2 regions of the Actinoallomurus sp. NPDC052274 genome follow, and region 1 is predicted to be linked to the other one. Evidence: riboswitches for the same ligand, from Rfam matches in the RefSeq annotation. Region 1 holds a riboswitch; the other holds the start of a gene.
The links. A riboswitch is a leader RNA that binds a small molecule or an ion and turns the genes downstream of it on or off. The one in region 1 is predicted to bind glycine.
Positions count from the first base shown of each region.

Region 1 (9,012 bases):
GGTGAACTCGGCCTGCTCGCTCGCCGGAAAGTCCGGGGTCGGGGCGAACGCCTCCTCGGCCTTCCAGTCCTTCAGGGACCGGCCGACGCGGGACACCTCTTTCAGGCCCCTGACCCAGGGGACCCGGTGGTCGTCGATGTTCCACAGGCAGGCCAGCACGCCACCGGGGGAGAGCACCCGCGCCATCTCGGGCAGGGCGCGGCCGAGGTCGAACCAGTGCAGCGCCTGCCCGACCAGGATCGCGTCGACCGATCCGTCGGCGAGGGGGATCCGCTCGGCCGTTCCCGCGACCGCCCGTACGTCCGGCAGCCGCGCGTGCAGCTCCGACAGCATGCCGAGGTCGGGTTCCACCGCGACCAGGGTGGTGGCGTACGGCATCAGGGCCTCGGTGAGCTTGCCGGTTCCGGCCGCCAGGTCGAGGACGCGCAGGGGGCCACGGGCCGCGACGGGCTCCAGCGCCCAGCGCACCGCCGCGTCGGGATAGCCGGGGCGCTCGGCGGCATAGGCGGCGGCCTGCCCGCCGAACGACGCCGCCCGGCGGGCGTGGGTCTCGGGATCGGGGCCGGGGGTGGGCGACACGGTGCTCATCTGCCCGACCATAGTCCGGCGGTGATCCGAAGACCCGTGCGACGGCGTGTTCAGCACTCGATGACGTTGACGGCGAGCCCGCCGCGCGAGGTCTCCTTGTACTTGTCCAGCATGTCGCGGCCGGTGTCGCGCATCGTCTTGATCGCCCGGTCGAGGGGGACGAAGTGGCGTCCGTCGCCGCGCATCGCGATTCGGGCGGCGCTGATCGCCTTGATCGAGGCGACGGCGTTCCGCTCGATGCACGGCACCTGCACCAGGCCGCCGACCGGGTCGCAGGTCAGGCCGAGGTTGTGCTCGATGCCGATCTCGGCGGCGTTCTCCACCTGTTCGGGCGTGCCGCCGAGGACCTCGGTGAGGCCGGCCGCCGCCATCGCGCAGGCCGAGCCGACCTCGCCCTGGCAGCCGACCTCGGCCCCGGAGATCGAGGCGTTCTCCTTGATGATCACGCCCATCGCCCCGGCGGTCAGCAGGAACCGGACGATCCCGTCGTCCGACGCTCCGGGCACGAACCGGTCGTAGTAGTGCAGGACGGCCGGGACGATGCCGGCGGCCCCGTTGGTCGGCGCGGTGACGATCCGGCCGCCCGCGGCGTTCTCCTCGTTCACGGCCAGGGCGAACAACGTGACCCAGTCCATCGCGTGCAACGGGTCCGTGGCGGTCTCGGTCACCAGCTTGCGGTGCAGGTGCGGAGCGCGGCGGCGCACCTTGAGCCCGCCGGGCAGCAGACCCTCGCGGGAGCAGCCGCGGGTCACGCTCTCCCGCATGACCTCCCAGAGCCGCAGCAGGAGCGCGCGGATCTCGTCGGGGTCCCGGCCGAATGCCTGTTCGTTCTCCAGCATCAGCGCGGAGATCGACAGGCCGGTCTCCCGGGTGTGGTCGAGCAGCTCGGCGCCGGTCGCGAAGGGATGGGGCACGACCGTGTCATCGGGCTTGATCCGGTCGGCGCCGGTGGCGTCCTCGTCGACGACGAAACCGCCGCCCACCGAGTAGTAGACCTTCTCCCGCAGCTCCACTCCTTCGGCGTCGCGGGCGGTGAACCGCATGCCGTTGGGGTGGTGCGGGAGCGACTCCTTGCGCTCGAAGACGAGGTGCTCGCCGACGACGAACGGCACCTCCTGCTCGCCGAACAGGCGGATGACGCCGCGCTCACGGACCTCGGCGACCCGGTCGTCGGCGGTCTCCACGTCCACGAGCTCCGGCTTGTCGCCCTCGAGCCCGAGGATGACCGCCTTGTCGCTGCCGTGGCCCTTGCCGGTCAGGCCCAGCGAGCCGTAGAGGATCACGTGGACGGAGGCGGTCTTCTCCAGCAGACCGTCGCGTCGCAGGCCGCGGGCGAAACGGTGGGCCGCCGCCATCGGCCCGCCCGTGTGCGAGCTGGACGGGCCGATGCCGATCTTGAACAGGTCGAAGACGCTGATCGCCATGGTGGTCTAGTCGGCCTGGCGGGCGGTGATGGCCTGCTGGTAGAGGCGTCCGGCGCGGTAGCTGGAGCGGACCAGGGGTCCGGACATGACGCCGGTGAAGCCGATGGCCTCGGCCTCGTCTTTGAGTTCGACGAACTCTTCGGGTTTGACCCAGCGTTCGACGGGGTGGTGGCGGGGGGAGGGCCGTAGGTACTGGGTGATGGTCAGCAGTTCGCACCCGGCTTGGTGCAGGTCCCGCATCGCCTCGGTGATCTCTTGGCGGGTTTCGCCCATGCCCAGGATGAGGTTGGACTTGGTGATGAGTCCGTCGGTTCGGGCGGCGGTCAGTACGGACAGGGAGCGTTCGTAGCGGAAGCCGGGGCGGATGCGTTTGAAGATGCGGGGGACGGTCTCCAGGTTGTGGGCCAGGACTTCGGGGCGGGCGGAGAAGACCTCGGCGAGTAGGTGGGGGACGTTGTTGAAGTCCGGGATGAGCAGTTCGACGCCGCAGCCGGGGACGGCCGAATGGATTTGGCGGACGGTTTCGGCGTAGAGCCAGGCGCCGCCGTCGGGCAGGTCGTCGCGGGCGACGCCGGTGACGGTGGCATACCGCAGGCCCATCGTCTGGACGGATTCGGCGACGCGGCGGGGTTCGTCGGGGTCGTAGGCGGCGGGTTTGCCGGTGTCGATCTGGCAGAAGTCACAGCGGCGGGTGCATTGGTCTCCGCCGATGAGGAAGGTGGCCTCGCGGTCTTCCCAGCATTCGTAGATGTTGGGGCAGCCGGCTTCCTGGCAGACGGTGTGCAGGCCCTCGGAGCGGACCAGGTCGGTCAGCTCGCGGTATTGGGGGCCCATCGACAGCCGGGTCTTGATCCACGGCGGTTTGCGCTCGATCGGGGTCGCGGAGTTCCGCACCTCGACACGCAACAACTTCCGGCCCTCAGGAGCGATCGTCATCGTGCGTCATCCCTCACAGGCTTGGGTAGAGAGGGTGCTTGTCCGCCAGCTCGCGGACCCGGGCGGACAGCGCCGCGGAGTCGAACGACGGCTGCAGCGCCAGCGCGATGATGTCGGCGACCTCGGCGAAGTCGTCGGCACCGAACCCGCGGGTGGCGAGGGCGGGCGTGCCGATCCGCAGACCGGAGGTCACCATCGGCGGGCGCGGGTCGTTCGGCACGGCGTTGCGGTTGACCGTGATGCCGATGTCGTGCAGGCGGTCCTCGGCGTCCCGTCCCGTGATCTCCGAGTCGACCAGGTCGACCAGGACCAGGTGGACGTCGGTGCCGCCGGTCAGCACCTTGACCCCCGCCTTGGCGGCATCCTCGCGCAGGAGCCGGGCCGCGAGGATACGGGCGCCCTCGAGCGTCCGGGCCTGCCGCTCGGCGAACTCGTCGGTCGCGGCGATCTTCAGGGCGACGGCCTTCGCGGCGATGACGTGTTCGAGCGGGCCGCCCTGCGTGCCGGGGAACACCGCCGAGTTGATCTTCTTGGCGTACTCCTCACGGCAGAGGATGAGACCGCCGCGCGGGCCGCACAGCGTCTTGTGCGTCGTGGTCGTCACGACGTCGGCGTACGGCACCGGCGAGGGGTGCAGGCCCGCGGCGACCAGGCCGGCGAAGTGGGCCATGTCCACCATCAGCAGCGCCCCGGTCTCGTCGGCGACCCGGCGGAACGCGGCGAAGTCGAGCTGCCGCGGGTACGCGGACCAGCCGGCGATGATCATCTTCGGCCGGTACTCCTGGGCGAGCCGGGCGACCTCCTCCATGTCCACGAGGCCGTCGGGACCCACGTGGTAGGCGGCCACGTTGAACATCTTGCCGGAGTAGTTGATCCGCATGCCGTGGGTGAGGTGCCCGCCGTGCGCGAGGTCCAGGCCGAGAATCGTGTCCCCGGGCTCCAGCAGCGCGAAGTACACCGCGATGTTCGCCTGCGCGCCCGAATGGGGCTGCACGTTGGCGTGGTCCGCGCCGAACAGCGCCTTGGCGCGGTCGATCGCCAGTTGCTCGGTGACGTCGACGTACTCACATCCGCCGTAGTAGCGCCGCCCCGGGTAGCCCTCGGCGTACTTGTTCGTCATCACCGAGCCCTGCGCCTCGAGGACGCCGACGGGCGCGAAGTTCTCCGAGGCGATCATCTCCAGGGTCGACTGCTGCCGCCGCAACTCGTCCGTGATCGCGGCCGCGACGTCCGGGTCGACCTCGGACAGGGGCAGGTTCAAGAGGTTCATCACGCCTCCTCGATCAGCTTCGAGTAGGCCTGCGCGTCGAGCAGGTCGGCGGGGTCGTCATCGGTCCGCACCCGGAACAGCCACCCCTCGCCGTACGGGTCGGAGTTGATGGCGGCCGGATCCTCCTCAACGGCGGTGTTCACCGCGACGACCTCACCGGTGACGGGCGAATAGACGTCGCTCACCGACTTGGTCGACTCGGCCTCGCCACACGGCTCACCGGCCTCAACGGACGCGCCCTCCTGGGGCAGCGACACGTACACGATGTCACCCAGCGCGTCGGCCGCGTGGGCGGTGATGCCGACGGTCACCACGCCCTCCGACGGCTCGGTGACCCACTCGTGCTCCTGGGTGTAGTACAGCGTCTCGGGAACGGTGCTCACGAAGTCCTCCTGTAGAACGGCAGTGCGACCTTGTCGACCGGCTCGTGCTTACCGCGGATGTCCACCGCGAGGTCGGTGTCCTCGGCATGACCCGCGTCGATGTAGGCCATCGCGATGGGCTTGCCCAGCGTCGGGGACGGCGCGCCACTGGTCACGACGCCGCAGGGCGTACCGTCCGGCGTCACCACGTCGTACCCGTGGCGCGGGACGCGACGCCCCCGCCCGACGAGCCCCACGAGGGCGCGGCCCGGTGGCGTGTCGGCGCGGGCGGCCAGCGCGGCGCGGCCGACGAAGTCACCGGGCTTGTCGAGCTTGACGGTACGGCCGAGGCCGGCGTCGTACGGGGTCGTCTCGGCGGTCAGCTCGTTGCCGTACAGCGGCATGCCGGCCTCCAGCCGCAGTGTGTCCCGCGCGGACAGCCCGGCGGGCCGCAGGTCGTCGCCGCCGGCCTCCGTGACGGCGTTCCAGACGGCGACGGCGTCACCGGCCGCCACGAACAGCTCGAAACCGTCCTCGCCGGTGTAACCGGTGCGCGCGATCAGCGCGTCGATCCCGGCGACCTTGCCCGGCAGGATCGCGTAGTACTTGAGGTCGGCGAGCGCGGCGTCGGTGAGCGTCGCCAGGATGCCGTGGGCCTTCGGGCCCTGCACGGCGATGAGGGCGTACGCGCCGGAGCGGTCGTCGACGGTGGCCTTCTCGAACCCGTCCGCCCGCTCGGTCAGCTCGGCCCGTACGGTCGCGACGTTGGCGGCGTTCGCGACGACCATGTAGGTCTCCGGGGCGAGCCGGTACACGATCAGGTCGTCGAGCACGCCCCCGGCCGGGTCGACGATCATGGTGTAGCGCGCCCGGCCGACGGCGAGCACGGACAGGTGCCCGATGAGCGCGTGGTCGAGGGCCGCCCCGGCCTGCGGGCCGGTCACGAAGATCTCTCCCATGTGGGACAGGTCGAACAGGCCCGCGCCGGTGCGGACGGCCTGGTGCTCGGCGGTCTCGCTGCCGTACCGCAGCGGCATGAGGTAGCCGGCGAACTCGGTGATCATGGCGCCGAGCTCGGCGTGGACCTCGTGGAGTGGTGTTCTCTTGGCGTCCGGCGTGGACATCGGGGCAGGCTCCTATCACGCGGGCGGCCGGGAATCCCATCCTCCCATTGGCACGCGAAATGCGGTGGCGGTGCCCTCCCCCTCTGTCATCGGTGCCTGAGAGCTTCACCCCCTCGTCAGGGGCTTGCACCTTCGGCGGGAGCGTGGCTCCACTTTCCAGAGGTCGCCTGGTCCGCGCGGTTCGTGTGGCCTGAGAGGTTCCGGGGAGGGGTTGCTCCTTCGGCGTACCTCGCTGGCAACGAGGTCACTCTCCCGCACGGGATCAACGGCATGGCCAGGCTAGCAGGACCTTCCGGGAGACGGAATCGAGCGCGGGCCGCTCCGCAGGCGGCGCGGGGAGCCCCGAGGCATCACCCGGCCGGTCGCCGGGCCCCGCACGGACGACGGGCCGGGCAGGAGGGCGTACACGCGCCCGGGACGGCCCTCGGGCACGGGTTTTCGGCATACGCTTGACCGGTCGAGATCTCGGAGGCCCTCGGTGAGCGTGCGCGACACGGTGCGCGGAGCGGCCTGCCGCGGAGCCCGGTGGGCGCCCGCGGTGCGACGGGTGAGGAGCGTGTGCGGGCAATGAGCGTGCTTTTCGTGGTGGGCATCGTCGTCTTCTTCCTCGGGCTGCTCGCCTCGATCGCCCTGCACGAACTGGGCCACATGTCCTTCGCCAAGCTCTTCGGCGTCCGCGTGCCGCAGTTCATGGTCGGGTTCGGGCCCACGATGTGGTCACGGCGCAAGGGCGAGACCGAGTACGGCGTCAAGTGGATCCCGCTCGGCGGCTACATCCGGATGATCGGGATGCTGCCGCCCCGCCGGGGCGACGCGCCCGGGACGGTCCGCCAGGGGTCCACCGGTCCGTTCCAGGGGCTGATCGAGTCGGCGCGCGGCGCCGCCCTGGAGGAGGTCGGCCCCGGCGACGAGGACCGCGTCTTCTACCGCAAGAAGTGGTGGCAGAAGGTCATCATCATGTTCGCCGGGCCGTTCATGAACATCCTGCTGGCGTTCGTGTTCATCAGCGTCGTCGTCATGGGGATCGGCATCTCGACCCTGCAGCCGGTGATCGACTCGGTCTCCAAGTGCACGATCCCGGCCGCGCAGGCGGGCCGTGACTGCCAGGCTGGCGACCCGGTGACCCCGGCGGTACGCGCGGGGCTGCGGCCCGGCGACCGGATCGTTTCCTACGAAGGCCACCGGATCCACACGTACGCGCAGTTGCAGGGCCTGATCCGGGGGTCCGGCGGCCGTACGGTCCCGGTCGTCGTCCACCGCGGCGGCCAGGACATTCCGCTGAGCGTGCCGGTGACCACCAACCAGATGCAGTCGCTGACCGACCCGGACAAGACCGAGACCGTCGGGTTCCTCGGGATCAGCCCGACGAGCGCCCGCGAGCGGCAGGGCCCGGGCGTGGTCGTGAGCACGATGACCGACCTGACCAAGCACACCTTCGGGTCGCTGATCGACATGCCGAAGAAGATGGTCGGGGTCTGGAACGCGGCGTTCAGCGACAAGAAGCGCGACCCGAACGGGCCGATCGGCGTCGTCGGCGCCAGCCGGATCGGCGGGGAGATCGCCGCCTCGAAGGAGCCGGGCCTGGACAAGCTCGCGTTCTTCCTGATGATGCTGGGTACGGTCAACTTCGCGGTCGGCATGTTCAACCTCGTGCCGCTGCTGCCGCTGGACGGCGGACACATCGCGGGCGCGCTGTGGGAGGCGGTGAAGAAGGGCATCGCCCGGGTGGCCCGCAGGCCCGACCCCGGCCACGTCGACGTGGCGAAGGCGCTCCCGCTCACGTACGCGATGGCCGCGGTGATCATCACGATGGGCGCTCTGCTGATCTACGCGGATCTGGTGAATCCGGTACGCCTGAACGGCTGACGGTCTCGGCGGCTCCCGAGCCGGCAGTGACCACCGACGTCAAGCGTTATCACAGACCGGAATAGGTCATGATGAGGACGTATGACGTCGGGGGCCAACGTGAAGGGACTGTTCACCGAGCGGGTCGTCCAGAGCGGGCGGCTGCCGCTGTTCTGCTTTTTCGTGGCGTTCATCGTCACGTTCGTCATCGTGCGCATCAACGTGCGGCTGATCCGCGCCAAGGTCCGCTGGTGGTTCAAGAACGTCGAGGTCGGTGACCTCCACATCCACCACGTGGTGTTCGGCGTCGTGCTGATGCTCATCGGCGGGGTGGCCGGGTTCTGCATCCCGGACGCCTACACGGGCTGGTACGCCCTCGCGGCCTCCGTCTTCGGGGTGGGGGCCGCCCTCGTCCTCGACGAGTTCGCGCTCATCCTGCACCTGCGCGACGTCTACTGGATGGAGGAGGGGCGCGCCTCCGTCGACGCGGTGTTCATCGCGGTCGCGGTGACGGGCCTGATCCTGGTGGGCGTCCGCCCGATCTGGCTCAGCGACGTCCATGATCTGCGGCCGGACGCGACCGTCTCCGTCGGCGTCTTCCTGGTCGTCCTCGCCAACATCCTCATCAACCTCGGCCTGGCCATCGTGACCCTCTTCAAGGGCAAGATCTGGACCGGGCTGCTGGGCCTGTTCCTGCCGGTGGTGCTCATCTTCAGCGCGTTCCGGCTGGCCCGGCCGGGCTCCCCGTGGGCCCGCTGGAGGTACCGGCCGGGCACGCGGAAGTTCCGGCGGGCGCTCCGCCGTGAGCAGCGCATCCGCCGTCCGATGATCCGGGCGAAGATCTGGGTCCAGGAGTTCATCGCGGGCCGCCACGATCTGATCGCCCACGAACGGACCGTCAGCCCCCGGCGCCGTCTGGACCGCGGCGGCCGCCCGTAGTGATCAGACCGGGAAAGGGGCGACGGCGCGCACGTCGGCGAAGGTGTCGGCCTCGGCGGCGGTCTTGTCCGGGCGGTGGCGGAGCACCCGCGCGAACCGCAGCGCCAGTCCGCCGGGATAGCGCGGGCTGCGCTGCACGCCGTCGAAGGCGATCTCGACGACGAGCTCTGGCCGTACGTAGACCGTGTAGTCGTCGCGGTGCGTCTCCAGCGCGAGCAGCCGCTCGGTCTGCCAGGCCAGCATCTCGTCGGTCAGGCCCTTGAACGTCTTGCCCAGCATCACGAACCCGCCGGTCTCCGGGTCGCGGGCCCCGAGGTGCAGGTTGGACAGCTTGCCCCGGCGGCGCCCGTTGCCCCACTCGACGGCCAGGACGACCAGGTCGAGCGTGTGGCGGGGCTTCACCTTGATCCACCCGGCGCCGCGCCGGCCGGCGGTGTACGGCGTGTCGAGGGACTTGACCAGCACGCCTTCGTGACCGTGCGCGAGGGCGTCGTCGAAGAACGCGCGGGCCTCGTCGACGGAGG
Region 1 is NZ_JBFAUT010000003.1:205,131-214,142, forward strand. It holds gene AB0K82_RS04395 (class I SAM-dependent methyltransferase) at 1-588, opposite strand, end outside; gene AB0K82_RS04400 (L-serine ammonia-lyase) at 639-2,012, opposite strand; gene lipA (lipoyl synthase) at 2,019-2,948, opposite strand; gene glyA (serine hydroxymethyltransferase) at 2,962-4,218, opposite strand; gene gcvH (glycine cleavage system protein GcvH) at 4,218-4,601, opposite strand; gene gcvT (glycine cleavage system aminomethyltransferase GcvT) at 4,598-5,704, opposite strand; glycine riboswitch at 5,872-5,969, opposite strand; gene AB0K82_RS04425 (site-2 protease family protein) at 6,272-7,570, shown strand; gene AB0K82_RS04430 (hypothetical protein) at 7,652-8,488, shown strand; gene AB0K82_RS04435 (ATP-dependent DNA ligase) at 8,492-9,012, opposite strand, start outside.

Region 2 (9,012 bases), on a different contig from region 1:
TGACCGCCCGCGTCGTGCACGCTCTTGCAGACCTCGGTGATCGTCTCCTCGTAGATCCCGTGCGTCGAGGGATACGTCACCATGATCGCCGCGAGCCGGTCGCGGTGCTTCTCGATCTTGGCGTGCAGGTCGTCGAGGTCGATGTCGCCGTGGTCGGTGCTCTTGACGACGACCACGCGCATCCCGGCCATCACCGCGCTGGCGGCGTTGGTGCCGTGCGCGGAGGACGGGATCAGGCACACGTCGCGGTGGCCCTCACCGCGGGCGGCGTGGTAGCCGTGCACGGCGAGGAGCCCGGCCAGCTCGCCCTGGGAGCCGGCGTTCGGCTGCACCGACACCCGGGCGTACCCGGTGATCTCGGCCAGCCACGTCTCCAGCTCCCCGATCAGCCGGACGTAGCCGCGTGCCTGGTCGAGCGGCGCGAACGGGTGGATCTGCGCGAACTCCGGCCAGGTGATCGGCTCCATCTCGGTGGTGGCGTTGAGCTTCATCGTGCAGGAGCCCAGCGGGATCATCGAGCGGTCCAGCGCGATGTCCTTGTCCTGGAGGCGGCGCAGGTAGCGCAGCATCGCCGTCTCCGAGCGGTGCGCGTGGAAGACCGGGTGGGTCAGGTAGTCGCTCTCCCGGCGGAGCGCCGGGGGCAGCACGGCCTCCGCGTGGACGGACGGCACGTCCTCGTCGGCCAGGCCGAACGCCCGCCACACCTCGGTCACGTGCTCGTCGGTCGTCGTCTCGTCGCAGGCGATCCCGACGTGGTCGGCGTCCACGAGGCGCAGGTTGACGCCGCGCTCGGACGCCCGGCGTACGACCTCCTCGGCCCGGCCCGGCACCCGGGCGAGCACGGTGTCGAAGTACGTCCCATGCACGATCTCGGCGCCGAGCGCCGTGAGCCCGCCCGCGAGGCGCACGGCGTGCGCGTGCACCCGCTCGGCGATGCCGCGCAGCCCCTCCGGGCCGTGGTAGACGGCGTACATGCTCGCCATGACCGCCAGCAGCACCTGGGCGGTGCAGATGTTGCTGGTGGCCTTCTCCCGGCGGATGTGCTGCTCACGGGTCTGCAGCGCCAGGCGGTACGCCGGGTTCCCGTCCACGTCGAGGGACACGCCGACGAGACGGCCGGGCAACTGCCGCTGCAGCCCCTCCCGTACGGCCATGTAGCCGGCGTGCGGTCCGCCGAAGCCGTACGGCACGCCGAACCGCTGGGACGTGCCCACCGCGATGTCCGCGCCGAACTCCCCCGGCGCCCTGAGCACGGTCAGGGCCAGCAGGTCCGCGGCCACGACGACCTGCGCGCCGCGCTCGTGCGCGGCCTGCGTCACCGGCGACAGGTCGCGTACGGCACCACTCGCGCCCGGGTACTGCAGCAGGACCCCGAAGAAGTCACCGTCCGGCAGACCCTCGGACAGGTCGGCGACGACGACCTCGAGGCCCAGCGGCACCGCGCGGGTGCGGACGACCTCGATCGTCTGCGGCAGTACGTCCGCGTCGACCAGGAAGGTGTCCCCCGCCTTGGCGGCGCGGTGCGCGAGCGTCATCGCCTCGGCGGCGGCGGTGCCCTCGTCCAGGAGGGAGGCATTGGCGACCGGCAGCCCGATCAGGTCGCTCACGACGGTCTGGAAGTTCAGCAGCGCCTCGAGACGCCCCTGGGAGATCTCCGGCTGGTACGGCGTGTAGGCGGTGTACCAGCCGGGATTCTCCAGAACGTTGCGGAGGATCACGCCGGGCGTCACCGTGCCGTAGTAGCCGAGGCCGATCATCGAGGTGAGGACCTGGTTCTCGGCGGCCAGCTCGCGCAGCCGGGCCAGCGCCTCGACCTCGGTCAGCGCCGGAGGCAGGTCCAGCGGCCGGTCGGTACGGATCGCCGTGGGCACGGCGGCGTCGACGAGGGCCTGGACGCTGGGGAACCCGACGGCCCCCGCCATCTCGTCGCGGTCGGTGCGGGACGGCCCGATGTGCCGATCGGCGAAGGGAACCTCGGTCATTGGGGAGCCTCCTGGTGCGATGGATGCGCAGCCACCACCGGGCAGGCCGGTGGCCGGTCTCCCCCTCTGTCAGGTGAACCTGAGAGCTTCACCGCGCCGGGGCGCGGCTTGCACCTTCGGTGAGGCCCGGCGTGGATCACCGGTCCTGCTTTCCAGAGGTGCCTCGTTCGTACGGTCCTTTGTGCCTGAGAGGTTCCGGGGAGGGTTGCTCCTTCGGCGCCCCGCACCACACTGTGCGAGGACTCTCCCGTACGAGGTCGACGGCCATTCCACCCTACCGGAGGACACGTGGCCGCATACCGGTCGCGATCATGTGTCCCTCCCCTCGCGGTGATCTCCGTGCGACGATCGGCCTTCCCGGTTCCCGTGCGTGAGGAGACGCGATGGACGAGACCTGGCGGCTGATCGAGTGTTGTCACGCGTTCGTCTATTTCGTTCCCGAGGCGCGGGACGCCTACGCCGAGGCCGGTCTGACGGGCTTCTGGCGGGGCTATTTCGCCTCCCGGGCCGCCGCCCTCGGCACCGCCCCGGCCGAGGTGGTGACGGCGGCGTTCCACAATTTCGCGCCGCGCATGGTGGCCCGCGCGATCCCGGACGTCTGGCGCCGCTCCTCACCGGCGGCGGTCCTGGCCGCCCGGACGGCCGTCGCCGACCGCGCCCTGCGCCGCCTGGCGGGCGATCTGATCGACGAGCCCGCCGTCGCCGAGGCAGCCGCCCTCGCGGGACGGGCGGTCGAGGCGTCACCCGTCGCGGGTCGCGTCATGTTCGCGGCGCACGCGGCGCTCCCCCGGCCGGCCGAGCCGCACCTGGCGCTGTGGCACGCCGCGACCGCGCTCCGGGAGTTTCGCGGCGACGGGCATATCGCCGCCCTGCTCACCGCGGGCATCGACGGCTGCGAGGCGAACGTCCTCTCGGGCGCGCTCGGTCTCACCCCGCCCGAGCAGCGCGACCATCGGGGCTGGACCGACGAGGAGTGGGCGTCCGCCGCCGGGCGGCTGCGCGCCCGTGGGCTCCTCGACGGCGACGGCGACGGCGCCCCCACCCCTCACGGGCGCGCCGAGCGCGAGGCGATCGAGGACGTGACCGACCGGCTCGCCCGCCCGCCCCTCGACGCCCTCGGCCCGGACGGCGCGGCCCGGCTGGCCGACCTGCTCCGGCCGCTGGCACGAAGGATCATCGAGGGCGGCGGCCTGCCCTTTCCCAACGCGATGGCCATGCCGCGGCCTGACGCGTCCGTACAGTGATCGGCGCGAGGCATCCATCGGGCGACACATCGGACACCTCTCGCGCACTCCGGGCGATGGCCTGGGAGGATTCAGTGCGTGTCCGTGAACGAATCCCCCGGCCCCGACCGCACGGTCCCCGGCAAGTCGCCCCCGTCCGCCGATAACGACGTCGTGGACGCGGCGAGCCGGGCCGACGAAGAGGTCGCGGGCGCCCGGCCGGCGGCCGACGACCCGGTCGCCGAGGCCCCGGCAGCCCAGGTTCCGGCCGCCGAGGACCCCGGAGCGGAGGACCCCGGAGCGGCGGACCCGGCCGCCGAGGAGCGCGCAGCCAGGGTCTCGGCCGAGGTCCCGGTCACGGAGGACCCGGCCGCCGAGGTCAAGGTCACGGAGGTGCCAGTCACGGAGGTGCCGGTCGCCGAGCCGTCGTTGCCGCGGCGGATCCGGCGCCCGTCCGACGCCATCCGCTTCCTGCTGACGGTGGGCATGATCGGGCTCATTCTCGTGCTGGCCCACATCGCGCGGCACACGACCAGCGGGCTGGCCTCCGACATCGCCAACGGCACCGAGCGGGCACCGCACCTGCTCCTCACCCTCGCCAACCTGGCCTCCGGCATCGGCGTCCTGGCCGTCCCGGTCGCCTTCGGCGTGGCCCGCGTCATCGGCCGGGACGGGCTGCGGGTGGTGATCGGCGTTGTCGCCGCGGTGGCCGCGCTGTTCGTCTCCCTCAGCCTGGACTCGTGGATGACGGCGGCGGGCATGCGCGATCTCGCCTGGTACCTGACGTGGAAGCGGCACGGCGGGTGGTTCCCCGGGCCGGCCCACATCGACATCACGCCCGTCATCGCCTACGTCACCGCGGTCGGCCTGGGCGGCCGCACCCGATGGCAGCTCGTGACCTGGAGCGTGATCGGCCTGGACGCGGTCGCGTCGCTGACCACCGGCGCGATCACTCCGCTCGCGGTGCTGACGACGTATCTCATCGGCCGCGCCGTCGGTTACGGCACCCTGTACGCGGTCGGCTCGCCGAGCATCCGCCCGCCCGGTGACGCCGTGGTGGCCGCGCTCCGGCGCGTCGGGCTGGTGCCGGTCCGCGCCGCGCGCCTGGGCGACGGCCCCGAGGACACCCGTCGCTACGCGGCGGCGCTCGCGGACGGCCGGTCCGTCGACGTCACGGTGCTCGACCGCGATCAGCAGACGGCCGGTCTGCTGTACCGCCTGTGGCGGCGGGCGCGACTGCGCGGTGAGATGCCGCGCCGTACGATCCGGTCGCTGCGCCGCTCCCTGGAGCAGGAGTCGCTGATGTCCTACGCCACGACGGCGGCGGGCGCGTCGACGCCGCGGCTGCTGGCGACCTCGGAGGTGGGCAGTGAGGCCGCCCTGCTCGCCTACGAGCACGTCCCGGGCCGGCTCCTCGCCGACCTGCCCGACGAGGAGCTGACCGACGAGCTGCTCGCCGGGATCTGGACCCAGCTGAAGCTGCTGCAGGGCCGGCGCCTCGCGCACCGCCGGCTGGTGAGTGAGAGCATCCTCGTCGACGAGGCCGGCCGGCCGTACCTGGTCGACCTGCGGGGCGGCGAGACCGCGGCCGGCGACCTCGTCCTGCGCGTCGACCTGGCGCAGTTGCTGACCGAGCTGGCGCTGCGCGTCGGCGCCGAGCGGGCCGTGCGCACGGCCGCCGGGGTGCTCGGCGTGGAGACCCTCGGCGCGGCCGTGCCCCTGCTGCAGAAGGTCGTACTCGCCCGGTCGACGAGGAACGCGCTCCGCAGGGACAAGAAGCTGCTGAGCCGGATCCGGGAGCAGATCCGCGCACTGCGGCCGGAACTCGTGACGGCGGCCCAGCCGCTGCGGCTCGACCGGTTCCGGCCGCGCACCCTGCTGAGCGTGATCGCCGGGACGGTCGGCGCGTACCTGCTGCTGTCCCAGCTCGGCAACGTGAACTTGCCTCACCTCGTGGCCCACGCGGACCTGCGGTGGTTCGCGGTCGGCGCGCTGGCCTCGGCCGCCAGCTACCTGGCCGCGGCCCTGATGCTGATGGGGTTCGTGCCGGAACGGCTTTCGCTGGGCCGGACCATCCTGGTGCAGCTCGTCTCGTCCTTCGTCAAGCTGGTCGCGCCCGCGGCGGTCGGCGGCATCGCAGTGAACACGCGCTACCTCCAGCGGGCGGGCGTGCCGGCCGGCCAGGCGGCCGCGAGCGTCGGCGCCTCACAGCTGACGGGCATGGGCTCGCACATCCTGATGCTGGCGCTGTTCGGCTACATCACCGGAAGCAACTACGGTCCGTCACTACCGCCGTCGCGGATCATCATCATCTCGCTGCTCGCGGCGGCCGTGCTGGCGATCATCGTTCTGTCGGTCGGGCCGCTGCGGCGGCTCGTCGCCGCGCGGATGCGCTCGATGTTCTCCGGGGTGCTCCCCCGCCTGCTGGACGTGCTCCAGTCGCCGAAGAAGCTCGCCACGGGCCTGGGCGGCACGATCCTGCTCACGGTCGCGTTCGTCGCCTGCCTGGACGCGTCGATCCGGGCGTTCGGCGGCTCGCTGAGCCTGACGACCGTCGCGGTGGTGTTCCTCACCGGCAACGCGCTCGGCTCGGCCGCGCCCACCCCCGGCGGGCTCGGCGCCGTGGAGGGCGCGCTGTCGCTGGGATTGACGCTCGCCGGGCTGCCGGCCGGCACGGCGACCTCGGCGGTGCTGCTGTTCCGGCTGCACACGTTCTGGCTGCCCGTGCTGCCCGGCTGGGCGTCGCTGTCCTACCTGCAGCGCAAAGAGGCGCTCTGACCGTCATCCGGTCATCGGCCGTCAGCCCAGGTCGGGCACGCGTTCGGCGGCGGGGACGGGACCGGGCGGGGTGCCGTCGCCGAAGGGCCGGCCGCCGAGCTCCTCGCGGCCGTGCGGCGTCAGCCAGCCGCGCGGGTCCGGGCCGACCGCGACGATCCGCGTCGGGTTGATCTCGTGATGGACGTAGTAGTAGTGCCGCGTCAACTACCCGCCATTAAGGATGGGCTTACGGCTCACGACTGCCCCTGACTTGGAGACGGTGACGCGGCCGCATCGGGCGCGTTGACGAACGCCCACGCCGTCCGTGCCCGTGCGCGCACGTTCACGGCGGCGATGAAGTCCGCTGGGCCAGCGAGCCCGCAGACCACACAACAGAAGTCATCCCGGCAAGGCCGGTTCTTACGCGACACATGTCCACAGCGCGGGCATGTCTGCGAGGTGTAGGCCGCATCCACCAGTTGCACCGGCACACCAGCCCGGCAGGCTTTATAAGCGACGAACTCGCCCAACTGGTGGAACGGCCAAGACGAGAGGGTGGCTCGCTGGTGCCGCATGAGCCGTACCCGATCGCGGATCCCCTGGAGGTCTTCCAAAGCGATGCCGCGACCGGTGCGTTGGGCATCAGCCACGATCGTCTTAGCGATCTTATGGTTCACATGCGCGGCATATCGCGCCTCCCGACGCGCCCGCCGCTTCAGCTTCCGTTTAGCGGACTTGGTCTCCTTGGCCTGCAGTTGGGCACGCACTGCGGCCATGCGCCGCCGGTACCGCTGCAACCCACGCCCTTGGTGGTTGTCTCCGTCGCTTGTGGTGGCGAGGTTCACGATCCCACGATCGACCCCGATCCAGTCGGTCGGACTCCCGTTCAGCGGCGTCTCAGGCACATCACAGGTGGCCAGAAGGAGCCACTTCCCGTTCCGGCAAACCAGATCACTCTCGCCCTTGCGATGCTCGGCCAGAGTTTCAAGCTGCGATGGCTCACCTGTGAAGGCAACGTCCTTGTGCCGACCTCGCACCGTCCAAATCGACACCGTGCGGGCATCCATCTGCCACGACAAGCACCGATCATCGAACGGCTGCGCCGCATCCGGACGGAAGGAGACCGGCTTGCTGGTTGCCCGAGCACGCGCGGCCGAGTCTTCCTGACCGAGCAGTCCCGCTCGGATCTGGGCGTGTAGAGCGATATAGGCGTCGGCGGTTTTTCGGATCACATGTAATGCTGGCTGCGCCGACAGACCACGCCCCTTCATTTCGGCATACAACAGCTTCTGCAACGCGGTCCGCGCGAACACCTTCCGCTGGAACGCAGTCTGCGAGGCGTGCCCCGCAGCAGCATTGCAAACGTGCAGGGTAGCCTCCAATGCCGCCGCCTGCTCGGGCGTAGGCAGTAGCTTTACCTGCACGACTAGTTTCACAATACGTGACTGTAGCATTACCGTTGATTACACGTGAGCTATCCGCCCGCGTGTCGTAGGGCATCTCTCCACCGTCCTGCGGATCTAGCCACGATGCTTACGTGAGAGGAGGCCCTCTTCCGTAGCGGTGGGCAGCCGGCTCCCTATCGCTCCAGGCTGGGGACGCGTTCGACGAAGGGAACAGGGCCGGGCGGCGTACCTTCACCGAAGGGACGCCCACCGAGTTTCTCGCGGCCGTGCGGTGTTGCCCAACCGCTTAGAACTGGCCCGACCGCCACGATCCGCGTCGGGTTGATCTCGTGATGGACGTAGTAGTAGTGCCGCTTAATGTGGTCGAAGTCCACCGTGTCGCCGAAGCCCGGCGTCTGGAAGAGGTCGCGGGCGTACGCCCACAGCACCGGCAGCTCGGTCAGCTTGCTGCGGTTGCACTTAAAGTGGCCGTGGTAGACGGCGTCGAACCGGACCAGGGTGACGAACAGCCGGATGTCGGCCTCGGTGATCGTGTCGCCGACGAGGTAGCGGCGGCCCTGGAGCTGCTCGGACAGGGCGTCGAGCCGCTCGAACAGCCGGTGGACGTGACCCTCGTACGACTCCTGGTCCCGGGAGAAGCCCGCCATGTAGACGCCGTTGTTGACGTCGCGGAAGACCTCGGCGTTGACGGCGTCGATCTCGTCCCGCAGTCGCTCGGGGTACAGGTCCGGCGCGCCGGGCCGATGGTGGGCGGTCCACTCGGTGGACAGGTCCAGCGTGATCTGCTGGTAGTCGTTGGTGACGAGCCGCCCGCTGGGCACGTCGACGATCGCCGGAACGCTCACGCCGCCGTCGTAGTCCGGCTCGGCCTTGGCGTACGCCTCGGACAGGAAGCGGATGCCGAGGACCGGATCACGGTCGTCGGCGTCGAGCGTGAACCGCCAGCTGCGCTCGTCCTGGATCGGGTCGGTGACCCCGACGGAGATCGCGTCCTCCAGCCCCAGGAGCCGACGGACGATCAACGCGCGGCTGGCCCAGGGGCAGGCGCGGCTGACCACCAGGCGGTACCGGCCCGCCTCGACCCGCCACGGCGAGGAGCCGTCGGCGGTGATGCGGTCGGCGAAGTGGCTCGGCGACCGGGTGAACTCCTTGTCGTCCTGCTGCTGGGTGAGGCTCAATGCGCTCGCTCTCGCTGAGATCGGGGGAACAAACGGGTCCAGGGGGTCAGCCGGTCTTGCGCACCCGCCGGCGGCGGGCCAGCTCGTCGTGGGGGCTGTCGCCGCCCGCGTGCGCGCGTTCGGCCGGCATCTCCGCGAGGCTGCCCTCGACCTCCTGCCATACCCGTCCCAGCGCGATCCCGAACACCCCCTGTCCGCCCTGCACCAGATCGACGACCTCGTCGGGGGACGTGCACTCGTAGACGCTCACGCCGTCGCTCATCAAGGTGATCTGTGCCAGGTCGTGCACCCCGCGGTCCCGCAGGTGCTCGACCGCGGTGCGTATCTGCTGCAGGGAGACCCCGGTGTCCAGCAGCCGCTTCACGACCTTCAGCACCAGGATGTCGCGGAAGCTGTACAGGCGCTGGGACCCCGAGCCATGGGCGGAGCGCACGCTGGGCACGACCAGCTCCGTACGCGCCCAGTA
Region 2 is NZ_JBFAUT010000091.1:15,799-24,810, reverse strand. It holds gene gcvP (aminomethyl-transferring glycine dehydrogenase) at 1-1,982, opposite strand, end outside; glycine riboswitch at 2,145-2,242, opposite strand; gene AB0K82_RS41740 (hypothetical protein) at 2,366-3,226, shown strand; gene AB0K82_RS41735 (flippase-like domain-containing protein) at 3,305-5,983, shown strand; partial or broken gene AB0K82_RS41730 (glutathione S-transferase family protein) at 6,005-6,178, opposite strand; gene AB0K82_RS41725 (transposase) at 6,217-7,398, opposite strand; gene AB0K82_RS41720 (glutathione S-transferase C-terminal domain-containing protein) at 7,542-8,546, opposite strand; gene AB0K82_RS41715 (MerR family transcriptional regulator) at 8,593-9,012, opposite strand, start outside.
Region 2: linked by a shared signal. The riboswitch ahead of gcvP (aminomethyl-transferring glycine dehydrogenase) and the one ahead of gcvT (glycine cleavage system aminomethyltransferase GcvT) in region 1 are both predicted to bind glycine.